3 regions of the Micromonospora sp. WMMC264 genome follow, and region 2 is predicted to be linked to each of the others. Evidence: riboswitches for the same ligand, from Rfam matches in the RefSeq annotation. Region 2 holds a riboswitch; each other region holds the start of a gene.
What was found. A riboswitch is a leader RNA that binds a small molecule or an ion and turns the genes downstream of it on or off. The one in region 2 is predicted to bind cobalamin.

Region 1 (7,094 bases), 410 kb from region 2:
GAGGTGAGTTCGGCGAGGACGAGCGCCACGAGTACCGGCAGCATGACGATGAAGACCAGCGGCGCCTCGCCGGTGCGGGCGGTGCTCTCCGGGTGTGCGGGGACGAAGAACGGCCAGGTGAAGGTGGCCAGCGCAGCGGCCGAGGCGAGGGTCAGCACCACAGCGGTACGCGGGGCGACCCGCAGCACGCTCATGCCGGTGCCCTGGTCTCGTCGAGCGCGGCGGCGACCTGTTCCACTGTCAGCCAGGGGGCGGGGGCGAGGACCTTGGCCACCTGCGGCGCGAACGCCGGCGAGGCGAGCATGACCTCTGCGGTGGTGCCGTCGGAGACGATCTCCCCTTCGGCCATCACGATCACCCGGTCGGCGAGGGTGGCGACGAGTTCGACGTCGTGGGTGGCGACCACCACGGCTCGGCCGCTGCCGGCCAGCATCCGGGCGACGGCGGTGAACTGCCGCTTGGCATGGTAGTCCAGGCCGCGGGTCGGCTCGTCGAGCAGGACCACCGGCGGAGCGGCGGTGAGCTGCACGGCGAGTGCGAGGGCGAGCCGCTGTCCCTCGGACAGGTCCCGGGGGTGCCGGTCACCGGGCAGTCCGGGGACGAGCTGGTCCACCAGCGCCCGGCAGGTGCCGGCCGGTACGCCGGTCTCCCGGTCGGCCTGGGCGCACTCCGCGTCGACTGTCTCCAGGTAGAGCAGGTCACCGGCGTCCTGCGGGACGAGGCCGACGTGCCGGCGGGCCTGACCGGCCGGCAGGGCCTTCGGGTCGACGGTGCCCTTCGGCCCGGTCACGGCGACGGTGCCGCCGTGGCGTGGGCCGCTGCCCTGCACCGCCCAGAGCAGGCTGGACTTGCCGGATCCGTTGCGGCCCATCAACGCGACGACCCGGCCGGCGCGCAGATCGAGGTCGACGCCGGCCACCGCGACGGTGCCCGGATACCGTACGACGATCTTCCGCGCGGTCAGCGTGGGACCGGTGTCCGCGCCCGCCGGGACCGGCGGCGGCGCCACGCCGGCGAGCCGGTGCCGGAGGTCGGACGCCCGCCGGCGGGCGTCACGGACCGACAACGGCGGCGGTGTCCAGCCGGCGAGGCGACCCAGCTCGATCAGGGGTGGCGCGATGTCGATGTGGGCCAGCCCGGTCGCTGGCGTCCCGTCGTGGACATGGCCGTCGCCGGGCAGGTACAGCAGCCGGTCGGCGTACTGCAGGACGCGCTCCAGCCGGTGCTCGGCCAGCACCACTGTCACTCCGAGGTCGTGCACCAGCCGGGTGACGGTGGCGAGCACGTCCTCCGCGGCGGTGGGGTCCAGCGCGGAGGTGGGTTCGTCGAGCACCAGCACCCGGGGGTGCGCCGTGAGCACCGCGCCGATGGCGACCCGCTGTTGCTGACCGCCGGACAGCGTCCGCAGGGGCCGGTCGCGCAGGTCGGCGATGCCGAGCAGGTCCAGCGTCTCCTCCACCCGCTTGCGCATCACCGCGGGTGGCAGGGCGAGCTGCTCCATCCCGTACGCCAGTTCCTCCTCGACGGTGTCGGTGACGAAGCCGGCCAACGGGTCCTGGCCGACCACGCCGACGACGTCGGCGAGATCGCGCGGCGGATGCGTGCGGGTGTCCCTGCCGTCGACGGTGACGGCGCCGTGCAGGGTGCCGCCGGTGAAGTGTGGGACGAGACCGTTGATCGCCCGCAGCAGCGTCGACTTTCCGGCACCGGTACGGCCCGCGACCAAGCAGAGTTCACCTTCCTCGACGCGAAACGTCACATCCCGCAACGGTGGCGGGCCGCCCTCGGCATAGTGGACGGTGACCCGGTCGAAAGTGATCATGGGCGGTCTCCCGGTGTCGATGCCCTCGCGGCGCGCACTCCGTCTGCCGGCACGTCCGTGACGGGGATGGGCCGGTCCACCGACGGCGGGCGTCCGGCACATACTGTCGGCGGTGGTGGCGGCGCCAGCCAGGCGGGTGCCGCCGCGACGCCGACGGCGAGAAGCATCAGCGGGGTCAGCTGGGGCCAGGTGAGCGGGCTGACCGGCGGGTAGAGCAGTTCCGGGTCCACCGAGCCGGCGAGCATGGTCAGTGCCGCGGCGGCCACCCCGCAGCCGGCCACGAGCAGCTCGGCCGGACGCCAGCGGTCCGGTCGGTACCGGCTGCGGCGGACCCGGCGACCGGCCAGCAGCATGCCGGTCACGGCGGCGGTCAGTCCGGCCAGGAGCATCGGCAGCCCCAGGTAGCCGGGTGCGGCGGTGTCGAGCAGCCCGTAGGTGCCGGCGCAGACGCCGACCAGCCCGCCGAGGACGAGCGCCCCGGTGACGGTTCGCTGCCCGGCGGGCACCGCCGCGGTGCGGCCGTAACCACGGGAGTCCATCGCGGCCGCGAGGGCCAGGGACCGGTCCAACGCGTCGGCCAGCACCGGCAGGGCGATCCCGCGCAGCGCCCTCATCCCGCGGGCGGACGCGCCGCGCAGCCGCCGGGCCCGGCGGACCCGTAGCACGCTCTCCACCAGCTGCGGGGCGACCGACAACGCGACCACGACGGCGGTGCCGATCGCGTACAGCGCTCCGGGTACGGCCTTGAGCAGCCGCTTCGGGTTGGCCAGGGCGTTCGCCGCACCGAGGCAGATCAGCATCGTCGCCAGCCGCAGCCCGTCGTAGAAGCCACCGAGGATCTGCTCGGCGGCGACCGGTCCGAACAGGCGGATGCCCGCCGCCCACGCGGGCAGCGGGATCTCCGGCAGCCGGACCAGGATGTGGTCGCCCTGGCCGCCGCCGAACACGATCCGGAACACCACCCGCATCGTGACGATCACCGCGCCGAGCCAGACGTACATGCGGAACGCCAACGCCCACGGCGCGTCGCCCCGGCGGCGCACCACCACCAGACCGGCGACGGCGACGAGCAGGGCCAGCGGCAGCGGATTCGTGGTGTGGCTGGCCGCGGTGGCCAGGCCGAGCGCCCACAGCCACCATGCGCCCGGGTGCAGCCCCCGGGGCAGCCACCACACCGGCCACCGGCCCGGCAGACGACGGGCGTCGGCCGGCCGCGACCCGGTGACCGTGACGTCAGTCATCCGGGTCGGCGGCACGGCGTCGTCGGGCCGCGACCAGCGCGCCGGTGGCGAGCAGGGCGAGCAGAAGCACCCCGGCGATCGTGCCCAGTGGCAGGCCGTCGTCGTCACGGGACGCGGCGACATCCGTCACCACCGGCTCGTCGGAGGAGCCCTGCGGTGCCGTGCCGGTGGCGGCGCCCGGCGTCGCCGTCAGGGTCGGCGTACCGGCCGTCGGTGACGTGCCGGCGGAGGTCGGCGGGCCGACGGAGACCGGCGGGCCGGAGGTGCCGCCCGGCCGGGTGGGCTCGCCGGGCCGGCCACCGGCGACCGGCGGCGGTGCGACGGTTCCTCCCGCCGGTGGTGGCGCCGCCGGCTCACCGCCCGTGGGCGGCGGCGGCGGTGGTGGCGGTGGCGGTGGCGGGGCGGGGCGTTTCGGCGCGACGCCGGGACGGGGCGCGTCGTCGGCGTTGCGGTTGAGGGAGAACGACCAGCCCTCGAAGCTGCCGGCCGCCGGCTTGCGGTTGAGCACGCCCTTGTCGCTGTACGTCCAGCTGCCGCCGTTCGGGGCGTGCCAGTACGACCAGTAGGCGCTCGCAGGCGGGGTGTCGACGCACTTCTCCGTCGCGGCCGACGGCTTGCCGTCGATCCGGCAGATGAACCCCTCGCCCCAGCGCAGGGTTCCGGTGATCGGGAAGCCCGCGTTCTTGAGCGCCGCGAGGCCGGTGGCCTGGGTGCCCGGCGCGCACCGCACCACCGTCCCGCCGCCGAGCTCGTTGAAGTCCACCACGACTGTGACCCCGGAGGCGTCCGGGCAGTAGCCGGCCGACCCGGCGGCCACCGCAGGACTGCCCGGTCCGATCGTGGTGCAGGCGGTGACCAGGGCGACGGCCAGCGCGCCACGGGCGGCGCGGAGGCTCATCCCGCCCGCCGTCGGCCGAGCACGAGCAGTGTCACTCCGCCACCGATCAGCAGCAGCGCGATCAGCAGGTAGCTACCGATCGCCACGCCGGTCGTCGGCAGCCCGCCCGGCCCGGACGCGGCCGGGGTCGTGATCGGCGGCGCGACGGTGGCCGGCGCCGCGGTCGTGGGCGCGGGTGTCGCCGGAGGGCGGGTCACGCTCGGCGTCGGGCCGGCGGTGCCGGTCGGTGGAGGCGAAGTGGTGAGCGTGGGAGACGCGGAGGGCGTGGACGGCGCGGTGGGCGAGGCCGTGCCGGTCGGGGTGGGAGTCGACGTGGGCGGCGGGTCGAGGCCGATCCGGCCCAGCGGGACCTGGGCCAGCCCGAGCAGGGCCTGCGCGGTGGCCCGGCGCCACTGGTCCCGGTCGGTGTCGGTGATCCCGGCCGCCGCGGCAGCCGTGAATCCGTCGGTGTTGTAGGCGATCGCGCCGGCGTCGGCGGAGGCCGCGCCACCGTTGCCCGCGGTGAGCTGCAGCGCGGCCAGGGCCGTCGCCGCCCGGGCGGCCTCGTCGTCGCGGCCGGCGGCGGCGAGGGCCTGCCCGGCCAGGCCGGTGCTGTTGGAGTTCGCGCCGGTGGTGGGTCCCGAGCCGCCGAAGGAACCGTCGGCGTGCTGCTGGGTGACCAGCCAGTCGGCGCCCTTGCGGGCGGCGTCGCCGGCGCCCGTGGCGCCGTCCTCGGCGGCGGCCAGCAACGCCTGCACGGCCATCGCGGTCGAGTCGACGTCGAGGGTGGCGCCGGGCTGGTCGTCGCAGGACGGCGACGGCCCGTCGGCGGCGTCCGGGTAGAGCCGGAAGCCGCCCGCCGCGCACTGCTGCCGGATCAGGAAGTCCACCGGATCCTGTGGCAGGTCGCCGCTGCGGGCCAGGCCGAGCACGGCGAAGGACTGGTCGAAGGTGTTGCTGGCGTCCGGGCCGCTGTCGGCGGTGGTACGGCTGGTGATCCGTCCCCGCTGGTGCCCGGCGTCGGCCGTGGCGATCAGCGACAGGGTTTCCGCCCGCAGGTCGTAGCCGCCGAAGTCGGTGGGGTCCGCGTCGGCGGCGGCCGCGGCGTAGAGCAGTTTGGCGGTGGCCCCGCCGTCGGTGAAGCCCTCGATGCCCCAGTCGTCGTAGCTGTTGTAGGACCGTACGTGTGTCGCGACCTGCGCGGTCGCCGCCTGCCGGGTCGGTGCGTCGACGCCGGTGGCGGACAGCGCGACCAGGCCGTCGATGGTCAGCCCCCAGTCCTCGGGGGCGAACGGGCCGGGCAGCGCCCCGTCGGTGAACTCGCCGGCCAGCCAGGACGCGGCGTCGCGGGCGGCGGTGATGTGGGCCGGGGCGGGTGCCGCGACAACGGCCGGCGGGGTGCCGGTGATCGCGGCGAGAGCCGTCACCGTGGCTGTACCGAGACCGGTGGTGAGACGCCGGGACAGGGGCATCAGGGGTGCCTTTCGCAGAGCGGTCGGTGAAACCTCCGGAAAGCACCCCGAGAGACGGACACCCCGCTCCGCGTGCTGCGGTGGGCGGGGTGGTCGGACCTCGGCGGCCCGGACTTCACCCTGTAGACCTCGACAGTGGAAGCCGCTCGTCCCGGGCGGGGCATTCCGGCTCGCGAAAGGGACTCTCGCTCACGGTTGCGGGTCAGCGCCGGCTTCGAACCGGCTTCCCCCCACACGGGACGTATGCAGTTGTGCCCGGCGCACCGGGTGCCGACACCGTACCGCCCGGGCGCGCGACGACGCCAGAGCAGCTGCCGGTACCCGGTGCGCCGCTGGTCACACCGTTCGCAGCCGCGGTTCAGGGAGCGGCGATGCTCGGCGGGGCGCCGGCGCCGAAGGACCAGCCCTCGACGCTGCCCGGCGCGGGGTTGTAGCCGGTCGCCCCCGACGTGCTGTAGGACCAGGAGCCACCGCTGGACGCGTGCCAGTACGACCAGTACGCGGTGGCCGGCGGGGTGTTGACGCACGGCTCGGTCGCGGCGGTGGGCTTGCCGTTGATCCGGCAGACGAAGGCCAGGCCCCAGCGGGCGGTGCCGGTGACGGTGAAGCCGGCGGCCTGAAGCGCGGCCAGGCCGGTGGCCGGATCGCCCGGCGCACAGGCGACCTGTACGCCGCCGCCGAGCGCGGCGAAGTCGACGACCACAGTGACTCCCGAGGTGCCGACGCAGGCGGCGGCGTGCGCCGACCGGGGCGCGGGTTCGACTGCGGTCAGCGCGACGCCGGCCACGACGGCGGCCAGCAGGCCGGCCATCCAGGTGCGGGCGGTGGGACGGTGACGGAACACGGGTCCTCCTGTGATCGGGTGAGCGGCGAGGCGGTTCACGGGCAGGCGAGCACCGGTGCGCCGGGGTCGGCGCCGGCGGCGGACAGACGGGCGTACCCGACCCCGGTGAGACCGAGGACGGCCTGGGCGGTGGCCCGGGGCGCGGTGGCCGGGTCGAAGCCGCCACCGTCGAAGTCGACAGCGCCCCGGTCGGCGGGCGCCCCGGCGCAGCCGACCTGGAGTCCGGCGAGGAACGCCCGGGACCGCGCCCAGGCCGGCAGCCGGTGACCGTCGCGCAGGGCCTGCGCGGCGAGGCCGGTGCTGTTGGCGTTCGGTGTGCCGGCCGCGTTGGCGAAGCCGCCGTCGGCACGCTGAACGGACACCAGCCAGCGCAGCCCGGCGGCGGCGTCGGCCGGACGGTCCGCGGCGCGCAGCGCCTGCGTCACGAGCGCGGTGGCGTCCACGTCGGACGTGCAGACCGGTTGGGCGGGCAGCAGCGGGTAGCCGCCGTCCGGGCATCGGGTGCCGGCCAGCCAGGCGGCCGCCGCCGGTGGCGCCCCGGCCGCGGTACGGTCCAGCGCCAGCAGCGCGAAGGACTGGCTGAACGCGTTGCTGTAGTCGCCGTACGCGGACCGGTCGCTGAACCGGCCGGCCGGCGTCTGCAGCGAACGCAGCCGGGCGATCAGGTCCACCCCGCCGACGTCGGCCGGGTCGCCGCCGCGCACCTGCACGGCGAGGGCGAGCTTGGCGGTCGCGCCCGCGTACGCCTCGGAGACGCCGTCGCCGAGGTAGCCGTCGCGGATGTCCGGCCGGGTGACCCAGGCCAGCGCGCCGGCGCCGTGGTCGTCGGCGACGCCGC
Region 2 (10,511 bases):
GCCGCCCCGCCCCGGGCGCCGGAGCGTGATCCTCACCAGCTCGCCGAGGTGGCGGGGTCGGAGCCCTCCTGATGCCGCCATCTCGGCGAGCTGGAGTCGAGCAAGCGTCAGCCGGCGGCCAGCCGGACACCGAGCGCGACGAAGGCGACAGCGCAGAGCCGGTCGACCCGCCGCGACCAGCGGCTGTCGCCCCAGCGGCGGGCGAACCGCCCGGCGCCCACGCCGAGAGCCAGGTCCACGGTGAGCTGCACCGCGACGAACAGCGCGCCGAGCAGCACCAGCTGTGCCGCCACCGGGCCCGCGTCGGGCCGGACGAACTGCGGCAGGAACGCCACGCTGAACAGGATCATCTTCGGGTTGAGCAGGTTCGTGAGCAGCCCGCGCCGGAACGCCCGCCCGGCGCCGCCGCCGTCCGCCCCGTCCGCCGCGACGCCGGGCCGGCCCGTGCCGCGCAGCGCCCGCAGGCCCAGCACGATCAGGTACGCCGCACCGGCCCACCGGATCGCGGTGAACAGCACCGGGGACGCGGCGATCACGGTGGCGAGTCCGGCCACCACGGCGGCGACGTGCACCGCCTCCCCGGCCGCGACCCCGAGCGCCGCCACCGCCCCGGCCCGCGCGCCGTACCGGGTGGCGTTGGCGAGCACGAACATCATGTCCGGCCCGGAGGTGAGCATGAGCACCACGATCGCGGCCAGGTATCCCGCGAGCGTGGCCGCCGACAGTCCGAGCACGCCTCAGCCCTCCTCGGCGCCGTCGAGCAGCGCCCGGCGCAGCGCCAGCCGGTGTTCGCGCCGGATCTGCGCCTCCCGGTAGCGCCGCCGGTCACCGTCGGTGCCGGGCAGCAGCGGCGGCACCGGCCGGGGCTGGCCCTCGTCGTCCACGGCCACCATCACCAGGTGCGCGGTCGCCACGTCCACCGGCGGCACCGCGCGGTCCCAGCGGTCCGCGCTGACCTTCACGGCCACCTCCATCGAGCTGCGGCCGGCCCAGGTGATCCGGGCGTCCACGTGCACCACGTCACCGACGCGGACAGCGCGCAGGAAGGCCGTCTCGTCGATGGCGGCGGTGACGGCCGGTCCGTCGGAGTGGCGGGCGGCGACCACCCCGGCGACCGAGTCGATCAGGTTGAGGATCCGGCCGCCGTGCACCGTGCCCATCAGGTTGGTGTGGTGCTGGTCCATGATCTGCGACAGGGTCAGGTGCGACGCCGACGGTGGTCGGCCGGTGAGGGTGATGGCATCGGTCACGGTGCGGTTCCGTCCTCGCAGAAGCGGACCGCCGACCGGACGGGGGAGTTGCACGTCGAGGCACGCCGACGGCTCCCGCCCGGCGTGTCACCCGCCCGACCCACCCGCGAGGTCGACGGCAGCGCGCACCGGTGGTACGCGCGACGCGGGCAGGTCTTCGGACTCGCGGGCCCGACCGGGGTCGCCGGTCGCCTACCGGCCGTCGCTTCCCAGGCCGGTGGCCCAGTGCTGTTGACGGCTGTCGTTCCCACTCACCGCTGCGGGGCAGTCCCGGACTTCCACCGGGTTCCCTCTTACGACACCCGGCCGTCGCCGACCGGGTGAACCAGCGCTCCCGGCAGCCTAACCCAGCCCCGACCCGCCCTCGCCGCGACCCGCGTTCCGCCCTTCGGCGCACTGCCCCCGGCCGTCCCACAGGCGCGCAGGCTCCGGCACACCCGGTGCCGCCCCGCATGCGCCGTCCGCATGGCGGGACGTCTCTCCCGCTCATCAGGAAGCCGGGCGGACCCGCGTCAGCGGGCGACGGGTCAGGAGGCGCGGCGGCGTCGAAGCAGTAGCGCGGTCACGCCGGCTGCCGCCACCGCGGCGACCGCTCCGCCGACCAGGATTCCCACCGGCAGACCGCCGTCGTCGGCGCCCGTCGAGGCGTCGGCACTCGCCGGAGACGCGTCCGCGCCTGCCGCAGCGCCCGCCGAGACGTCCGCGGAGGCGGCCGGCGAGGGAGTGGCCGGTGACGGGGCGGCCGCCGGGGGAGCGGCCGGGTCGGCGACGGTGAAGCGGTACGAGCCCTGGACCGGGTGGCCGTCGCGCGAGACCACGCGGTAGGCGACGGTGTAGGTGCCGTTGGCCAGCGGCTCCTCGATCGTCACCGTGCCCGTCGCGCCGTCCACGGCGGGCGCGCTCGCGGGCACCTGACGGTCGGTGGAGTCGCGCAGCGTGATGGTGGTGAAGGCCGGGTTGAGCCGTTGCAGGAACCGCAGCGTCACCTGCGTCGGCGCGGTGGTGAGCCGGGCGTCGCGGGCCGGCGTGGCCTCCTGCAGCGAGTTGTGCGCCGCCGCGGGCGTGGCCGGGACCAGCAGCAGCGCCGCGGTGAACAGCGCGGCGAGGAGTGCGGAGACGGTACGGGTACGCATGACGCGCCTTCCTGGTCGTGGTCAGCGTCGTGGTCAGCCGAGCAGTTGCTGGCCGATCCAGCCGCCCTCGGGGCAGCCGGGCGGTACGGCGAACACGGCGGAGCCGATCGGGGTGGTCCACTCGTTGAGCAGGTCCCGTTCGGCCAGCCGCCGCTGGATGGGCAGGAACTGCCGGGCGATGTCGGCCTGGTACGCGGCGAAGACGAGCCCGCTGTCCGCGTGTCCCTCGGCGGTCGGCGCGCCGTCGTAGTTGTAGGGCCGGCGCAGGATCTTCTGCCGGTCGTCGGTGACGCGGGCCCGGGTCAGGTGCGAGAAGTCCGGGATCACGGTGAGCCCGTCCGGTCCGAGCGCGGCGAAGTCGGGCTCGTCGTGCTCCGCCTCGCCGGTCAGCGGCGCGCCGGTGTCGAGGCGCCGGCCCACCGCGAGTTCCCGGTCGGCGCGGCCGAGCAGGTCCCACGTCTCCAGGTTCATGCTGATCCGGCGCACCACCAGGGTGGTGGAGTCGCGCAGCCAGTCCGGCCCGTCGGTCACCCAGACGGCGGTGTCCGCCGACACGCCGGGCTTCGGGTTGGCGGTGCCGTCGAGCTGGCCGAACAGGTTGCGCTGGGTGCGTCCGGGCTCGGCGCCGGCGGCCCGGCGGAAGCCCTGCTGCACCCAGCGGACGGTGGCGAACGGGCGGCTGTCCTTGGTCAGGACCCGTTGGGCGTGCGCGACGGTGAGCGGGTCGTCGGCGCAGATCTGCAGCAGCAGGTCGCCGCCGGACCAGCGGGGCTGCAACCGGTCGATCCGGAACGCCGGCAGGTCGGCCACCGACGTGGGGCGGCGGTCGTCGAGCCCGGCGGCGGCGTAGAGCCCGGGGCCGAAGCCGAACGTGACTGTCAGCCGGGCCGGCAGCAGGCCCAGTTCCGGCTCGGTGTCGGCCAGCGCCGGGCGACCCTGGGTGAGCCGGGCGGCGTCGTCGGAGAGCAGTCGCAGCATCCGCCCGAGCGCGGCCCGGTCCGTGTCCGGGCGCAGCGTGTACGCGACGAACGCGGCGTGCGCCTGGGGCTCGGTGGTGACACCGGACTGGCGCGCGCCGTGGAACGGCTCGACAGCGCTGCCGACCTGGGCCACCGGGACGGCGTCGTCGGGGCGTACCCCGTGGGAACGGAGGGCGGCGAGGGCACCCGCGCCGGCCAGCGCGCCCCCGGCGGCCGCCGCGCCGCCGGTGAGCAGGCCGCGCCGGCTGACCCGGCGCGCGGGCGCGCCGGTTCCGGTCATGACGCGGGGCTCGCGCCGTGTCCGGGCGCGTACGTCTCCTGGGCGCCGGTGAACGGCTTGGCCACCGCGGTGAACGTCTGGGTGCGCCCGTCGGCGAAGGTGAGCGTGACGTCGAGCTGGTCGCCGGGGCGCACCGGGCGGGTCAGGTCCATCAGCATGAGATGGTCGCCACCGGGCTCCAGCGCGGCCTGGGCTCCGGCGGCGACCACGACGCCGCCCTGCTTCTGCCGCATCGCCATCTTCCCGTCGGTCATGGCCATCTCGTGGATCTCGGCCCGGGACACGTCGGTGGTCACCCCGGTGATCGTGACGTCGGCGTCGCCGTCGTTGACGAGCGTGGCGAACGCGGCGGTCATGCCCTTGTCGGCGGCCTTCACCCACGGGTCGCGGATCGTCAGCACGCCCGCTGCCGCGCTCGCCGGGGGCGAGGCGGGCGCCGACGCCGACGGCGCGGTTGTGGGCGTGGCGTCGGCGGAGCCGCAGGCGGCGACGGACGCGGCCAGGACGGCGGCGCCGATCAGGGCCGCCGTGCGTGGGAAGCGTCGGCTGGTGGTGCTGGGCATGCGGTCGTCCCCTCGAAGATCCGGTGTTCGTACCGTTGGTCGGGGCGGCGCCGCGGATAGTTCCGGCCCGGGGAGTCGGTCGCGTCACATGCACCCGGGCTCACCGCGACCGGGGACCGGGGAGCGCCCGGAAGGCATAATGGTTCCGGGTGTCACGTGGCGCGCCGGGCGCGGCCGTGGCCGGAGAGGGCGCCCGGACGAGGGAGGCGGACGGTGACGGCGACGACCGGGGCGACCCGCAACACCCGGCAGCGCGCCGAGGTGCTGGCGCTGCTGCGGGAGCTGGACGGCTTCCACAGCGCGCAGCAGTTGCACCAGATGCTCGTGCAGCGGCAGGCGAAGGTGGGTCTGACCACCGTCTACCGGACGTTGCAGCTGCTCGTCGACAACGGCGAGATCGACTCGGCGCGGCTGCCCGGCGGCGAGCACCTCTACCGGCGGTGCAGCCAGAGCCGCCATCACCACCACCTGGTCTGCCGCCGCTGCGGCCGTGCGGTGGAGGTGGCCGGCCCGGCCGTGGAGCGGTGGGCCGACCAGGTCGCCGCGCAGCACGGTTTCACCGACGTCGGGCACACCCTGGAGATCTTCGGCACCTGCGACCGCTGCGCCGCCTGAGCCACCGCCGCGGGCGGGCGGTGACCCGCCCGCGCCGGGCCGCCGGTCAGCAGTTGCGCAGCGCCGGTGACTGGTTCAGCAACTGGCCGCGGCTGGAGGTGAACCGGCGGTACGCCTCGGAGCCGGCCGCGCCGGGGCGGAAGGCTGCCACCCGGTGGCAGTTCTGGAACGCCAGCGTGATCCCGAAGTGCCGCTCCAGCCCGGCGCGGATCGCGTCGCTGGCCATCGCGCGCAGCAGTTGCCCGCGCTCGGCGTCGCCGGGCGGCGGCACGACGTTGTCGGCGAACTCGGCGTCGGTCGCGGCGAGGTCGGCGGCGACCCGGCTGACCGTCTCCCAGGCGTACGGCAGGGAGTCGCGGACACAGGCGACGAACGCCTCCTCGTCGACGGGACCGGTCTCGGCGGCGTGCAGCAGGGCGGGCGGAACGGTGAGCGACATGGGTCCTCCGGCAGCTCTAACGAACACGGTTTCCATTACCATCTGAGCACACCATGTCGCCGGACGACCGTCAAGGACCGGCGCACGCGAAACGGCGGACGGACCCGAAGGCCCGTCCGCCGTGTGACGTCGCGGAACGTGTCAGCGCAGGTGCGCCTCGATCGCCTCGATGACCCGGGGCCGCAGCTCGGCGGCGCGGATCACCGCGTCGACCGAGCCGACCTCGACCGCCCGCTGGATGCTGTGCACCCGGTCGAACTCGGCGGCCACCTCGCCCAGCTTCTCCGCCCGCACCGACCCGCGCAGCTCGTCCAGCTCCGCGCTGAGCGTGGCCCGCTCGGTACCGGTGGCGGACGCCACCCGGCCCTCCAGCTCGCGTACCCGGGAATCGGCCGCGGTGCGGGCGGCGACCTCACCGGCGAACACCACGGCGGCGGCCGGCGCGCCACCGAGCACCGAGGCGAACGACCCCTCGATCGCCAGCACCGTCATGTCCGGGTTGAGCGCCTTGGAGAAGACCACGAACGCGCCGCCGTGATAGCGCGAGATCACGCAGAACACGATCGGGCCGCGGAAGTTGACGATCGCCCGGCCGATCTCCGCGCCGTACTCCAACTGGAGCTTGCGCATCGACTCGGGTGAGCCGTCGAAGCCGGACAGGTTCGCCAGCACGACCAGCGGCCGGTTGCCGCTGGCCGCGTTGATCGCCCGCGCGGCCTTCTTCGAGGAGCGCGGGAACAGCGTGCCCGCGGTGTAGGTGTCCGGGCCGTCGGTGGGCGGGAAGCCGTGCCGGGGCACCGACCGCGACTCGATGCCGAGCAGGCACACCGGGATGCCGCCCAGGTGCACGTCCTGCACCACAGCGGTCTCCGCGTCGGCCATGCCCGCCCACCGCTCCAGCACCGGATGGTCCTGGTCGGCGAGGGCCCGCATGACGGTACGGATGTCGAACGGCTTCTTGCGGTCCGGGTTCGCGGTGGCGGAGAAGATCTCGCCCACCGTGGCGAAGTCGCTGCCGGCCACCGCGTGCGGGTAGCCGCAGATGTCCCGGTCCACCGGGTCCATGGTGACGGCCCGGCGCGGCGCGTGCTCGCCCGGCACGACGTACGTGTGGTCGTAGTGCGCCATCAGCACGTCCCGCGCGCCCGGCAGGTCCGGCGCCCAGTACTGCGCCTGCCCGTTCGGGCCCATCACCCGGTCGTAGCCGCCGATGCCGAAGTTGTCCTCGGCGGACACGCCGCCGGAGAAGTCCAGCGACTGCTTGCCGGTGAGCACCATCGCCGAGTCGGGCGTCATGACCAGCACGCCCTTGGTGTGCATGAGCATCGTCGCCTCGGCGTTCCAGTACGGCTGGGCGCCGACGTTGATGCCCGCGACCACGATGTTGATCTCGCCGCCGTCCTGGGTGAACTCGACGATCCGCTTCAGCGCCGCGGCCACCCAGTCCATGTTCTCGGTGCCGGAGGTCATCGAGATCCGGGCGCCGGCGCTCAGCGCGTACCACTCCAGCGGCACGCCCATCCGCTGCGCCAGGTCCAGCGCGGCGATCACCCGCCGGCACTCCGGCTCGGACAGCGCGCCCAGCGACTTGGTCGGATCGCCGAGCAGCACCACCCGGGTCACGCCCTGCGGGTGGCGGGGCGTCGGCGTGGTGACCACGCCGGCCACGATCGCCGCGCTGTTGCGGCCCTTGGGCCGGTCCACCGGCACCAGCTGGTGGTCCGCGTCCAGGTCGTGCTCGACGAAGTCGCCCAGCAGCCCGGTCAGCTCGTACGGGTAGACGGTGTTGCGGCTGGCCGCCCGCAGCACCTTCAGCCGGTACTCGTCCAGCGGCTCGACCGGCTCGCTCGGCGGCTCACCCACGTCGAGCCGGGCGTGCCCGGTGACGTCGAAGGTGATCCGCACGCCGACCTTGGTCAGCTCGCCGGTACGGCGGTCGCGCTGGCGCGCGATGAACAGGATCTCCTCCAGCTCCGCGCCCACCGTGGTGGGGCGTACCCGGCCGGCGATCAGCTCCATCTCCTCGCGGGTCAGCTCGCTGGGCGGCCACACGTAGATGACGATCCGGTTGGTCGGGAACCGCGACTTCGACGGCCGCCGCGACTGCGCCCGGCGAATCGAGTCGATGCAGGCCGCCACCGTGTCCTCGGTGGTGGGCAGCGACACCAGGCGGCCGTCCTGCTCCCGCAGCCCGGTCAGGTCGCGTACCTGCGCGAACGCGACCAGCCGCTGGTCGGACGGGTTCTGCCGGGCCACCGCCTGGAACAGGTAGACCTCCTCGTCCAGCGACGGCAGGCGGGTCAGGTCGAACTCGCGCAGCCGCTCCAGCTGCATCCGCTGCGCGATGTGCGGGTGCAGGCCGCGGATCAGGCGCTCCTCGGCCATCCCGTTTTCGCCGGGCCGGAACGTGAAGTGGTGGTGCATCACCGCGCCGCCGCGCCCGGCGACGGTGGTGGTGATCCGGCGTACCGCCGCCGGCAGCGGGTGCGCGTTCAGCACGTCGAGCAGCGCGGCGGCGGTGGCGTCGAAGTCCTCGGGCTGGTTCTCCCAGGACAGGTAGACGTCCGCGTCGACGGCGTCGCGGTCGCCGGCCACCTCGGCCAGTCCGCGCAGCGCGTCGCCGAGCGCGTCGAACCGCACCGCCGCCGACACGACGCTCGAACCGTCCCGCCCGGCCACCACGAACGTGCAGCCACCGGTGGCCCGGGTGGTGACCTCGGTGAGCGCCTTGTTGCCGTAGTAGCGGCGGGTCAGCACCTCCAGCATCGTCGCGTTGTCCAGGTCGTCGCGGACCAGGCGCTGGCCGAGCAGCCGGACCAGCGGCTCGGTGCTGCGTACCATCTCGGCGACCCGGTCGGCGCGGTCCGGCGCGTCCGGGTGCGTGTCGAGGTGCCGCAGGTGCGCGCGGACCCGCGCGTAGACCCGGGCCCGGTTGCGGCGCAGCAGCGGCTGGGCGAACCAGGCGAACACCACGCCCCGCGCCAGGTCGGCGACGACCGGGAAGCGGACCTGGGTGGCCGCGACGAGACGCTCCAGGGTGAGGCCGGCGGGCTCGCGCAGCGCCTCGTCCGGCGGCGGCTCGCGCAGCCACGAGCGCAGCAGCGCGGCGATCACCGTGGCGTCCGCGGCGGCCCGCTGCAGGGCCAGGAAGATCCGGAAGACCGCGGCCTCCAGCTCGGGGGAGCGGTCCAGCTCGGTGACACCGTAGTGGGCAAGCGCCTTGGCGAGGCGGGCCCGGAACGAGTCCGGGGAACCGGCCCGCTCGACGTCGAGGCTCTGCAGGTAGGTGTGGAAGTACTCGCGGGCGCTGTGCACGTGCCCGGCCGGCCCGTCGTCGCCGGGACGGTTGCGGCTCAGCTCGGCCAGGTCGGCGAAGACGCCGACCAGTTCCAGCTCCTCGGCCAGCGGCCGGTGCCCGGCCTCGGTGGCCGCCCGGCGCGCGTCCAGGTAGTCGTCGAGCACCCGGCGCTCGTCGTGCGGGTCGACGTCGTAGCCGAGCAGCAGCGCGCACAGGTCCTCCTGGCCGCGCTCGGCCCGGGACCGCGCCGGCACGTCCGCCGCAGGCGCCGGCAGGTCCAGCTCGACAGCGGGACCGGCCGGGCCGTCGGCGGCCTCGGCGCCTTCCTCGACGAGCGGCTCCAGACGCAGCAGCGGCGCACCCGCCTCCACCTGGGTGCCGACCTGAACCGACGACTCCTTGAGGCGGGCCCGGAACGGCGCGCGCAGCACCGTCTCCATCTTCATCGCCTCCAGCACCAGCACCGGCGCGCCGGCCTCGACCTCCGCGCCGACCGCAAGTGGCGTGGCGACCACGAGCGCCGGCATGGGGGAGCGCACCACGCCGCCCTCGTCGCGGCTGATCCGGTGCGTCACGCCGTCGACCTCGACCAGGTGCACCGGGCCGTGGGTGTCGGTGAGCAGGCGGAACCGGGCGCCGTTGACGGCGATCTGGCCGGTGTGCCGGTCGAAGCGGTCCAGCTCGACGTCGGCAGTGCGCACGTCGCCACCGGCCTCGACACCGACCCGGAACCGGTGCGCGCCGACCCGGGCCACCCGCATCCGGTAGGTCACGCCGCGCAGCTTCAGGTCCAGCGGCCGGCCGCTGCGGTGCTGCACCTGCGGGCGTCCACCCGCCGCTGTGGACAGCAACCGCTGCCGCTCGGCGGTCTCGTCCTCCTCGTAGGCCTCGATCGCGGCGGCGGCGAGCGCGACGGCGGAGTGCCGGTGCGCGACCAGGCGGCCCTCTCCGCGTACCCGGTCGATCCAGCCGGTGTCCGCGCTGGCGTCGATCACCTCGGGCTGGTCGAGCAGGTCGAGCACGAAGCTCTTGTTCGTCGCGCCGCCGGCGATGACCACTGTGGTGTTCGCCATCGCCCGGCGCAGGCGGCCCAGCGCCTCGTCCCGGTCCCGGCCGTACGCGATGATCTTGGCGATCATGGAGTCGAAGTCGGCCGGGATGGTGTCGCCCTCGCTGACGCCGGTGTCGACCCGGATGCCCGGCCCGGCGGGCAGGTCCAGCCGGGTGATCCGGCCGGGGGAGGGCGCGAAGTCGCGGTCCGGGTCCTCGGCGTTGAGCCGCGCCTCGATCGCGTGCCCGCGCTCGACCGGCGGCTCGCCGGTGAGCCGGCCGCCACCGGCCACGTGCAACTGCGCCTTGACCAGGTCGAACCCGGTGGTCGCCTCGGTGATCGGGTGCTCGACCTGAAGGCGCGTGTTGACCTCCAGGAAGGCGAACAGCCGGTCGCCCGGGTGGTAGAGGAACTCGACAGTGGCCGCGCCCCGGTAGCCGACCGCCACCGCCAGGCGCTCCGCCGAGGCCTTCAGCTCCGCCGCCTGCTCCGGGGCGAGCACCGGCGACGCGGACTCCTCGATCACCTTCTGGTTGCGCCGCTGCACCGAGCAGTCCCGTACCCCGAGCGCCCACGCGGTGCCCTGGCCGTCGGCGATCACCTGCACCTCGACGTGCCGGGCGCCGGTGACCAGGCGCTCCAGGAACACCACGCCGCTGCCGAACGCCCGCGCCGCCTCCTGGCTGGTGCGCTCGTAGGCGTCGGCCAGTTCGGCGTCGCTGCGGATCACCCGGATGCCGCGCCCGCCGCCACCCGCCGTGGCCTTCAGCATCAGCGGGTAGCCGATGTCGGCCGCCGCGCGCAGCGCGTCCTCCAGGCTCTCCACCGCGCCGCGGCTCCACGGCGCGACCGGCACGCCGACCTCCTCGGCGATCAGCTTCGCGCCGATCTTGTCGCCGAGC
Region 3 (10,511 bases), 430 kb from region 2:
AGGTTCACCTCGCGCTGGGCGACCCGGCGCGGGCGTTGGCCGACCTGGACACCGTGATCGCGCACGACCCGGACAACTGCGAGTACTACGTGGACCGCGCCGCCCTCTACCGGGCGGCGGGCCGGACCCGGGCCGCGATCAGGGACTACGACGCCGCCATCCGGCTGGGACCGCACCTGCCCGAGGCGTACTACAACCGGGCCGTGCTCCACCAGGAGCGGGGCCGCCCCGAGCGGGCGCGCGCCGACCTGGAGCGGGTGCTCGCCATCGAACCCGGGCACCTCGACGCCCGGATCGCCCTGGTCAACCTGCACGTGGAGCGCGGCGAGCTCGACGCCGCCGAGGCCGGCGCACGGGCCGGGCTGGCCGGCGCTCCGTACGAGCCCGCGCTGCTGTGCACCCTGGGCCTGGTTCTCGCCGAGCGCGGCCGGCCCGCCGAGGCCGACGAACTGCTCACCCGGGCCCTGAGCGGGGACCCCGAGCTGGTGGAGGCGTGGACGAACCGGGCCGCCGCCCGGTTCGAACGCGGCGACGTGGCCGCCGCGCTCGCCGACCTGAACCGGGCGGTGGCGCTGTCGGAGGCCCCCGTGCCGCGCTACAACCGGGGCACGGCCCTGACCCGGCTGGGCCGGTGGGACGAGGCGGCCCGCGACTTCGCCCATGCGCTCGCCCAGCCCGGCCTGGACCGGGCCCTGCGCCGGGATCTGCGCGCGGAACTCGCCCGCTGTCGCCGGGCGCTGGCCGGCTGACCCGGCCGGGCGTAGCTCGGGAGACGGTCGAAGACGCGCGGATCGCCACTGCAGCTCCGGCCCCGCCCACGATCGCCCCCCGTCGCCGGCGTTCACAGAAGCCGGCGCCGGGTCAGGAGCCGGAAGGCCAGATATCCCGGCGGTACCGGGAGCCAGAACGTCGCGAGACGGTAGATCAGGGTGCCCGCGACGGCGGCGTCCAGTGGCACTCCGTAGAGCAGCAGACCGGAGACGAGCGCGGCTTCGGTGGCGCCGAGCCCGCCGGGGGTGGGCGCGGCGGACGAGACACCCTCGCCGACGAGGCAGACCAGGATCACCGGGGGCAGGTGGGCCAGCGGGACCGGGCCGGCGGCGATCAGCGCGACGTAGAGACAGAGGCCATAGGTGAGGGTGAGCGCCGTCGACGCGACGACGAGCCACCGCAGCCCGTGCTGGTGGCGCAGTTCGCGCAGCGCGGTCACGACCTGGCCGGCCGCGGCGCGTCCACGCCGCCGGACCCGGGGTACGGCGAGCACGCCGGCGAGGACCAGCAGCACGGCCAGGGCGCCCAGTAGCAGCGGCAGTGCCCTGGCCGCGTCGTGGGTGAGGATGCGGGCGGGCTGGCGTGCGAACGGCAGCAGCACCGGCAGCAGCAGCACGACGGACACCACGCCGGCGGCGCGGGAGACGGCCACGGCGGTGCCCGCGTCAGCGGCGACGAGTCCCTTCTGGTGCAGGTAACGCAGGCTGAGCGCGGCGCCGCCGAGGCTGCCGGGCGCCAGCCGGTTGGCGAACGACGCGGCCACCTGCACCAGGGTGGCCTCGCCCAGCGGGACCCGGCCGGCCGTGGCCAACCGGAGCACGAGACCGCTGAGCAGGTAGGTCAGAGCGGAGCCGAGCAGCGTCGCGGCGACCGCTACCGGGTTGGCGTGCACGATCAGCCCCAGGGCGGTGCGGATCTCGCCGAGCTGGGGGAGCAGCAGGTGCACGACCAACCCCAGGACCAGCAGCTCCAGGACGGTGCGGCGGCTGATCCGGACCACCTTCGCCGCCGGGCGGTCGCGGTCCGGGCTGCGTCGCAGGATCTCCTGGCGAAGGCTGTCGAGCATGCCGGGCCGGGCGCGCAGGGCGGTCCGGCCGGCGCGGGACAGCACCGCGGGTTGCAGGAACGGCACGCTGTCCGCGACCGCCGCGACACCCAGGCGGTCGATCGCCGCATCGACCACGCCGGCCGGGTCGACCCGGCCGGCCAGGGCGACCATCAGCTCGACGACGTCGCGGGCCCGCTGCTCGGCCGAGGCGTCGTCGGCGCCGAAGCCCAGGTCCACCAGGTAGACGTGGTCCCGGCCGACGAGCACATTCGCGGCCCGCAGGTCCCGGTGCGCGATGCCCACCCGGTGCAGACGCGCCACCTGGTCCCAGGCGTCGCGTACGGCGGCAAGCGGGACCGGCCCGACGACGGCGTCCAGCGGGGCGGCGTCGATGAACTCCTGCACCAGCACGGCGTCGCCGCCGGGCGCGGCGGCGGTCGTGACGACGGCCGGTATCCGCACGCCGGCACGCGCGGCGAGCAGGGTCAGACAGGTCTCGTGTTCGCTCTGCTGCCGTGCGCTCAGGTACGGCGGCGCGTCGGCCACGTGGCGGTAGCGCATCCGCCGGTAGAGCTTGTAGACCCAGTCCGCGTCGCGTTGCTCGCCACCGGTCACCTTGACGAACAGTCGCCGACCGCCGGTGGTGACCGCCTGCCACGGCTGCGAGCCACGGGCGTCGCCGTGGATCGGCGCCAACCATGCCACCTCGATCCCGCGCCGCCGCAGCGTCGCCCGCAGTGCGGGCACCGACCGTTGCGGCCCGACCTCGCCGACCACGAGTCGGGCCAGACACACCGCGAGCCAGCCGACGAGGACACCGCCGGCCACATCGATCGGCAGATGCGCTCCGACGTGGATCCGCGCGACGGCGACCAGCCCGATCACCACCCAGGCGGCGCGGCGCCACCGGGGGCCGCCGGCCCGCGCGGCGACGAGCGCCAGGGCGGTGGCGACCGCGACGTGTCCCGACGGGTACCCGAGGCGTCCGGTGATCGTCTCGCGCAGGACCACGTCGGTGAACAGCGCCGCGGGCCGCTGCCGGGCGACCGCGGCCTTGACGGCTGCCGCGAGCCAGTACGCTAGATTCCCGGCCAGCAGGAGAGTCCACGCGGCGCCGATGCGGCGTGCGATGACGGCTGCTGCGGCGGCGACGAACACCGCCGGGTACGAGCCGAGCTGCATGACCAGGACCAGGACCGGGGTCAGCCCGGCCGGAAGGTGGTTGAGCAGGGTGAACAGGTCCTGCTCCCAGCGAGGCACCCGGTGGCTGCGTACGGCCGCGCTGAGCGCCGCCAGAAGGCACGCCGAGACGGTCAGGCTGACCAGCAACGCCGGCGACGGGCGATGCGTACGCGCTCCCACCGGTCCTCGGCCGCCCCTCGTCCGGCACCGTCCCTGCCGTCGACCCGAACCCTACGTTTCGTCCGCCCGCGGGAGGCGCTTCTCTCTCACCGGCCACTCTCCGGGGCGACAATCATCGGGTGGACAGGATCCTGGCGGTGCTCGTGGGGCTGCCGCCGCTGCTCGTCCTGACCCTGGTGATCGTCCTGCCGGCCCTGGAGTCCTCGACGCTGCTCGGGCTGGTCGTACCGGGTGAGACAGCGATCCTGATCGGCGGGCTGGTGGCCCACGGTGGCGCGCTGCCGCTGTGGGCGGTGGTGGCCGCCGGGGCGGCCGGGGCCTGCCTCGGTGACCAGGCCGGGTACGCCCTCGGCCGCCGGTACGGCGCGGGTGTGCTCGCCCGCGCCCCGCGAGTGCTGCGCCGGCGCCTCGACATCGCGCGGGCCCGCCGCCTGGTCGCCCGCCGCGGGGCGTGGGCGGTGCTCATCGGACGCTGGGTGGCGGTGCTGCGCGCCGTGGTTCCCATGATCGCCGGCGCAGGTGGGATGCGGTGGCCGGTGTTCCTGCGGGCGAACCTGGCCGGCGGCCTGGTGTGGGCGACGGCCGTGGCGCTGCTGGGCTACCTGGGCGCCGCCTCCTACCGCTATCTGGAACGGGAACTGGGCATCGGGGAGTGGGCGCTGCTGGCCCTGATCGGCGTCGGCGTGGCGCTGCGGGCGTGGCAGAGGGCACGGCGCGAACCGGCCGACGGTGAGCGGGCAGGCCAATCACCCGCGCGCGGTGGGGCGGATCGGTAGCGTCACTCGTGGGGGTGGCCGGCGACCGCGGAGTGCGCAGTGGGGCGAGCAGACGACGGGCGCGCGGCGTTCTGGGCCGGGCCGCTGCCGCAGGCCGTGGCCGCCGTCGGAGCCTCCACGGCCGGGCTCACCGGTGAACGCGCCGCCGCCCTGCTGCGCGAGCACGGGCCCAACCGGGTCGACGCGGGCGCCAGGCGGGGCTGGCGGCTCCTGCTGTCGCAGTTCACCAGCCCGATCATCCTGATCCTGATTGCCGCGACCCTGCTGTCGATGGCCGTCGGGGATCTGATCGACGGCACCATCATCCTGGCCATCGTCGCGGCCAGCGGTGGCCTCGGCTTCTGGCAGGAACACGCCGCCGGGCGGGCCGTCGACGCGTTGCAGGCCCGGGTCCGGGTGGACACCGAGGTGATCCGCGACGGGCGTGAGGTGTCCGTACCGGTCGAGGAGGTCGTCGTCGGCGACCTCGTGGTGCTGCGCGCCGGGGACGTCGTCCCGGCGGACTGCCGGATCGTTCAGGCGGAACGTCTGCAGGTCGACCAGGCGGTGCTTACCGGCGAGTCGTTCCCGGTACCCAAGTCGGACGACCCGTCGCCGCCGGACGCGGAGCTGACCGCGCGCGGCAACGCGCTGTGGATGGGTACGCACGTGGCCAGCGGCACCGCGCGCGCGGTGGTGATGCGCACCGGCCGCGACAGCACCTTCGGAGCGGTGTCCCGCCGGGTCGCCTCCCGCCCCGCCAGCACCGGCTTCCAACGCGGGCTGACCCGCTTCGGACTGCTGCTCGTGCGGATCATGGTGGTGCTGCTGGTCGGCATCTTCGTCGCCAATCTGCTGCTGCACCGCCCGGTCATCGACTCCCTGCTGTTCTCGCTCGCCCTCGCCGTCGGGCTGACCCCGCAGATGCTGCCGGCGATCGTCGCGGTCAGCCTCTCCGCCGGCGCCCGTGCGATGGCCGCGCACCGGGTCATCGTCAAGCGCCTCGAGGTCATCGAGGACTTCGGCGCCATGACCGTGCTGCTGACCGACAAGACCGGCACCCTCACCGCCGGCACGGTCACCCTCACCGGCTGCCTCTCGGTCGAGGGTGAGCCGGACGCCGAGGTGGCCCGGCTCGCGAGGCTCAACGCCGGCCTCCAGCGTGGATTTCCCAACCCTGTCGACACGGCGATCATGAGGGGGCAACCACCCGCCGACCCGGGCACCCGCATCGCCGAGGCGCCCTACGACTTCACCCGCCAGCGCCTGTCCCTGCTGGTGCGCGACGGAGACGAGCCGATCCTGGTCACCAAGGGTGCGCTACGCGCGGTGCTCGACGTCTGCGCCACCGCACGCACCGCCGCGGGCACGGTACCGCTGGACGAGGTACGCGAGCGGGTCCTGCGACGGTTCGCCGCGCTCAGCGACCAGGGCGACCGGGTGCTGGGCCTCGCCGTGCGAGCCATGCCCGGCGCCACCGCCGTCGCCGTCGCCGACGAACGGGAGATGACGCTGGTCGGGCTGCTCGCCTTCCAGGACCCACCCCGCGCAGACGCCGCCGCCGCCATCCGCCGGCTCGCTGACATGGGCGTCACGGTCCGACTGGTCACCGGCGACAACCGGCACGCCGCCCGGCACGTCGCCGCCAGCGTCGACCTAGCCGGCGAACCGCTCGTCGGCGCCGACCTCGCCGCCTGCCCCGACGACCAGTTGCCGGAGCGGATCGCCGACGTCACCGTGTTCGCCGAGGTGGACCCGCTGCAGAAGGAACGCATCCTGACCGCGCTGCGCCAACGCGGCGACGTCGTCGGGTTTCTCGGCGACGGCATCAACGATGCTCCCGCGCTGCACGCCGCCGACGTCGGCATCTCCGTCGACACCGCTGTCGACGTCGCCAAACAGGCCGCGGCGATCGTGCTGCTCGACAAGAACCTCGACGTGATCGCCGACGGCATCCGCCTCGGCCGCCGCACGTTCACCAACACCTTGAAGTACATCCGGGTCAACACCAGCGCGTCCTTCGGCAACGTCGTCAGCATGAGCATCGCCGCGCTCCTGCTGCCCTTCCTGCCGCTGCTGCCCCGTCAGGTCCTGCTGCTCAACTTCCTCTCCGACATCCCCTACACCACCCTGTCCACCGACTACGCCGATGCCGAGCAGATCCAGCATCCGCGTACCGTCGACGTCCGGACCATCCGCAGGTTCATGCTGGTGTACGGCTCGATCAGCATCGCCGTGGACCTCCTCGTACTCGGCGCCCTGCGCTGGTGGTGGCACGTGTCGACCGACGTCTTCCGCGCCGCCTGGTTCGTCCAGTTCACCGCCACCGAGATCATCGCGCTGCTGGTGCTGCGCTCCAATCGGAGTTTTCTGCGCAGCCGCCCCTCCGCCGCGCTCGCCGGCACCGGACTGTTGCTCATCACGGTCACCGTCGCGCTGCCCTTCAGCCCACTGTCCGCGCCACTCGGACTCGCCGCGCTCCCGCCGGTGGTGCTGGCGGCCCTCGCCGCGGTCACCCTGGTCAACGTCGCCGCCAACGAGACCGCCAAGCATGTCGTCCCGCCGGACCCGACCGTCGCACGGCGGGTGCCCCGCCCGTGACGGTCTCGCGTCCATCGGTGATCGCCTATTGACAAACAATATTAACAATTAGACCCTGCTGAGAGAGCGCTCTCCCGTCCCTGTCTCCAGCGAGGTGTCGCCATGCGTCTTCGAAGAAAGCTGCTCGCCGCCGCGTCCGCACTGCTCGCCGGGCTCGCGGGCACCGTCGTCGCCACGCCCGCCCACGCGGTCGGACCCGCGTTGCTACCCGTCACCGTCACCAACACCACCGGTCGCACCGACCCGGTCTACCTCTACGTCATCGGCGTCCAGCTGTCCTCCGGCCGGCTCGGCTACGTCACCGCCGGCGGCGCCTTCGTGCCGTGGAGCGGCGGGCAGATCCCGCCGTCGCCCGCGCCGGACGTCTCCATACCGGGCCCCGGCAACGGCGGCAGCACCACGATCCAGTTCCCCCGGGGCTTCTCCGGCCGGGCCTACTTCGCCCTCGGGCAGAAGCTGAAGTTCTTCCTCACCCCGGACGGACTGGTGCAGCCCGCGCCCTGGGCGGCCGGTGACGCGAACCGCGACATCCTCTTCGACTGGAGCGAGTTCACCTACAACGACTCCGGGCTGTGGCTCAACAGCTCCCAGGTCGACATGTTCGCGATCCCGCACGCGGTCACGGTGACCGGCGCCAACGGCGTCACCAAGCGCACCGGCGACGTGGTGGCCAACGGACGCAACGCGGTCATCGACGGCATCCGGGCGCAGCCGGGCTGGGCCAACACCGTCCACACCCGCTCCGACGGGACCGTGCTGCGCGTCCTGGCTCCGGGGAAGGCGGCCGGGGCCGGCCTGCTGAGCACCACCTATCTGGACTCCTACATCGCCTCCGCGTGGAACGCGTACACCACGAAGACGCTGACCGTGGCGCCCTTCGCCGACCAGCCGGCCATCCGGTACTACGGCCGCACCTCGGGCAACACCATGACCTTCACAAACGGCAGCGGCCAGGTGGTCGCCTCCTTCAACCGGCCCTCCTCGGCCAGCGTCTGGGGATGCGACGGCGACCTGCCCGCGCCGAACGACCAGGTGGTCGGCCCGATCTCGCGTACGCTCTGCGCGGCCCTCAACCGAGGCACGCTCGGCACCATCGACACCCAGCCCAGCACGAACGCCGCCGACTTCTACCGCAGCAACCCCACCAACCAGTACGCCCGCCTGATCCACGCCAACATGACCGACGGCCGGGCGTACGCGTTCGCCTTCGACGACGTCGGCGGATTCGAGTCACTGGTGCACGACGGCGACCCCCGTTCGGCCGGACTGATCCTCAGCCCGTTCACCGGAGGTGGGGGCGGCAACCCGACCACCGGGGTGCCCGTGGTCAGCAACTGGAACAACAAGTGCATCGACGTGCCGAGCTCCAACTTCGTCGACCGCGCGCCGCTGCAGATGTGGAACTGCAACAACACCAACGCGCAGAAGTGGACGTTCAGCGGCACGGCGCTGAAGAGCCAGAACAACAAGTGCATGGACGTCGACGCCGGGTCCACCGCCAACGGGGCGGTGGTGCAGCTCTACACCTGCAACGGCACCGGCGCCCAGCAGTTCACCCTGAACTCGGCCGGGGACCTGGTCAACCTTCAGGCCGACAAGTGCGTCGACATCAAGGACCGGAACGGCAACGACGGCGCGAGGCTCCAGCTCTGGGACTGCACGGGCACGGCCGGCCAGAAGTGGCGCAAGGGCTGACCGGCCCTGCGACGGGGGGCGGGGGCCGACCGCGAGTCGCTCCCGCCACCCGCCGCGACGGCTCGCCGTCCCGCAGGACGGACGCGCCGACCACGTCGGCTCACCGCCCCATACGATGGACAACGGTGCTGGTTCGCCGTGCCCGTGAAGGGTGTGGCGTCGTAAGAGGGAACCCGGTGTGAGTCCGGGACTGCCCCGCAGCGGTGAGTGGGAACGACAGCCGTCATCGAAGCACTGGACCGTGAGGTCTGGGAAGCGACGGCCAGTAGGTGACCGGGTGGATCCGGTCGCGCCCGCGAGTCCGAAGACCTGCCCGCACCGCGCGCACCGTCCGGTGTGCGCCGCCGACGGTCGCTCGGGACGGCCGGTGCGGAAGCCGGTACGCCGTCTGTACCCCTTCCCTCCCCGCCTCGATCGGCCTCGTGTGCTTCGAGGGAAGGGATCTCCATGAGTACCGCATTCGGTCAGAGCACCGTGCTGGGCTATCCACGTATCGGGGGCAACCGGCAACTCAAGAGGGCCGTCGAGGCCTACTGGGCGGGCCGGATCGACGCCGAGGAGTTGGCGGCGACCTCTGCCGCGCTACGGGCGAAGGTGTGGCGGACGCTGCGCGACGCGCGCCTGGACGCGATCCCGTCCAACACGTTCTCCTACTACGACCACGTGCTGGACACGGCCGTCGCCGTCGGCGCGATTCCGCGCCGGTTCGCCCGTCTCGGCCTCGGCGACCTCGGCACCTATTTCGCCATGGCCCGGGGCGTCGATGCCGAGCCGGCGCTCGAACTGACGAAGTGGTTCGACACCAACTACCACTATCTGGTTCCCGAGATCGGCTCCGACACCACCTTCGCGCCGAATCCCGACAAGGCGCTGCGCGAGTACCGCGAGGCCCGCGAGCTGGGAATCGACAGCCGGCCGGTGCTGGTCGGGCCGGCGACATTCCTGCTGCTGGCCAAGCCCACCGAGGCCCGCGGCGAACCGTTCGACCGGCTGACCGACCTGGTCGACGTGTACGCCGGCATCCTGCGATCCCTTGCCGCGGCGGGCGTGCGATGGGTGCAGCTGGACGAACCCGCCTACGTCGCCGACCGGAGCGCCGCCGAGATCGACGCGCTGCGGGAGGCGTACACCCGGCTCGGCGCGGTGGAACAGCGGCCGGCGATCTTCGTCGCCACCTATTTCGGCGAGCTCGGTGACGCGCTGCCCGCCCTGCTCGACACGCCGGTCGAAGCGGTCGGCGTGGATCTGGTGGCCGGGCCCGGCAACCTGCGGCGGCTGGCCGGTGCGGGACCACTGCGCGGCAAGACGATCGTGGCCGGCCTCGTCGACGGCCGCAACGTCTGGCGTACCGACCTGCGGGCCGCCGTGGCGGCCGGTGCCGCCGTCACCGCCCTCGCCGACCACGTCGCCGTGTCCACCTCGTGCTCGCTGCTGCACGTGCCGGAGGACCTGTCCGCCGAGACCGCTCTCGACCCGGCGCTGCGTCAGCGGCTCGCCTTCGCCCGGCAGAAGGTCGATGAGGTCGTCCGGCTCGGCCGCGCGCTGCGCAACGGCACCACGTCCCTGCCCGAGCCGCTGCCGCCCACCCCTGCCGCCTGGCGCGACGACACCGTACGCGGTCGGCTCGCCGCGCTGCGCGCCACGGATCGGCAGCGCGGCGCGGACCCGGAGCGTGCGGCGGCACAGCAGGCCCGGCTGAACCTGCCGCCCCTCCCGACCACGACCATCGGATCGTTCCCGCAGACCGACGAGCTGCGCCGCGCGCGTGCCGAGCACCGGGCCGGGCGTCTCGACGACGCCGCCTACACGCAGCGGATGCGCGCCGAGGTCGAGCACGTCGTCCGGCTCCAGGAGCGGCTGGGCCTGGACGTGCTCGTGCACGGCGAGCCGGAACGAAACGACATGGTCCAGTACTTCGGCGAGCAGCTGGACGGGTTCGCCGCCACCGAACACGGCTGGGTCCAGTCCTACGGCTCCCGATGCGTGCGTCCGCCCGTCATCTACGGCGACGTGGCACGCAGGGCGCCGATGACCGTCAACTGGTCCACCTACGCGCAGTCGCTGACCGACCGGCCGGTCAAGGGCATGCTCACCGGCCCGGTCACGATCCTGGCCTGGTCGTTCGTCCGCAGCGACCAGCCACTGGCAGACACCGCGGACCAGGTCGCGCTCGCCCTGCGCGACGAGTGCCGTGATCTCGAGGCAGCCGGTATCCGGGTCATCCAGGTCGACGAGCCGGCGCTGCGTGAGACGCTGCCACTGCGCAGGGCGGACCAGAA

Region 1: it holds a riboswitch for cobalamin, as region 2 does, so the genes downstream of both, O7542_RS06350 (terpene cyclase/mutase family protein) here and O7542_RS07915 (acyl-CoA thioesterase) in region 2, are expected to answer to the same signal.
Region 3: it holds a riboswitch for cobalamin, as region 2 does, so the genes downstream of both, metE (5-methyltetrahydropteroyltriglutamate--homocysteine S-methyltransferase) here and O7542_RS07915 (acyl-CoA thioesterase) in region 2, are expected to answer to the same signal.

The regions. Positions count from the first base shown of each region.
Region 1 covers NZ_CP114907.1:1,533,264-1,540,357, reverse strand. The annotation lists gene O7542_RS06370 (ECF transporter S component) at 1-194, opposite strand, end outside; gene O7542_RS06365 (ABC transporter ATP-binding protein) at 191-1,822, opposite strand; gene O7542_RS06360 (CbiQ family ECF transporter T component) at 1,819-3,063, opposite strand; gene O7542_RS06355 (hypothetical protein) at 3,056-3,961, opposite strand; gene O7542_RS06350 (terpene cyclase/mutase family protein) at 3,958-5,412, opposite strand; cobalamin riboswitch at 5,549-5,686, opposite strand; gene O7542_RS06345 (hypothetical protein) at 5,771-6,223, opposite strand; gene O7542_RS06340 (peptidase) at 6,292-7,094, opposite strand, start outside.
Region 2 covers NZ_CP114907.1:1,943,713-1,954,223, forward strand. The annotation lists gene O7542_RS07905 (PrsW family glutamic-type intramembrane protease) at 1-72, shown strand, start outside; gene O7542_RS07910 (LysE family translocator) at 108-734, opposite strand; gene O7542_RS07915 (acyl-CoA thioesterase) at 738-1,250, opposite strand; cobalamin riboswitch at 1,381-1,582, opposite strand; gene O7542_RS07920 (copper resistance CopC family protein) at 1,778-2,383, opposite strand; gene O7542_RS07925 (Dyp-type peroxidase) at 2,417-3,643, opposite strand; gene O7542_RS07930 (copper chaperone PCu(A)C) at 3,640-4,206, opposite strand; gene O7542_RS07935 (transcriptional repressor) at 4,420-4,821, shown strand; gene O7542_RS07940 (SCO5389 family protein) at 4,868-5,260, opposite strand; gene O7542_RS07945 (carboxyl transferase domain-containing protein) at 5,402-10,511, opposite strand, start outside.
Region 3 covers NZ_CP114907.1:1,518,529-1,529,039, forward strand. The annotation lists gene O7542_RS06300 (tetratricopeptide repeat protein) at 1-749, shown strand, start outside; gene O7542_RS06305 (lysylphosphatidylglycerol synthase domain-containing protein) at 842-3,181, opposite strand; gene O7542_RS06310 (DedA family protein) at 3,301-3,957, shown strand; gene mgtA (magnesium-translocating P-type ATPase) at 3,997-6,537, shown strand; gene O7542_RS06320 (beta-1,3-glucanase family protein) at 6,640-8,232, shown strand; cobalamin riboswitch at 8,345-8,564, shown strand; gene metE (5-methyltetrahydropteroyltriglutamate--homocysteine S-methyltransferase) at 8,680-10,511, shown strand, end outside.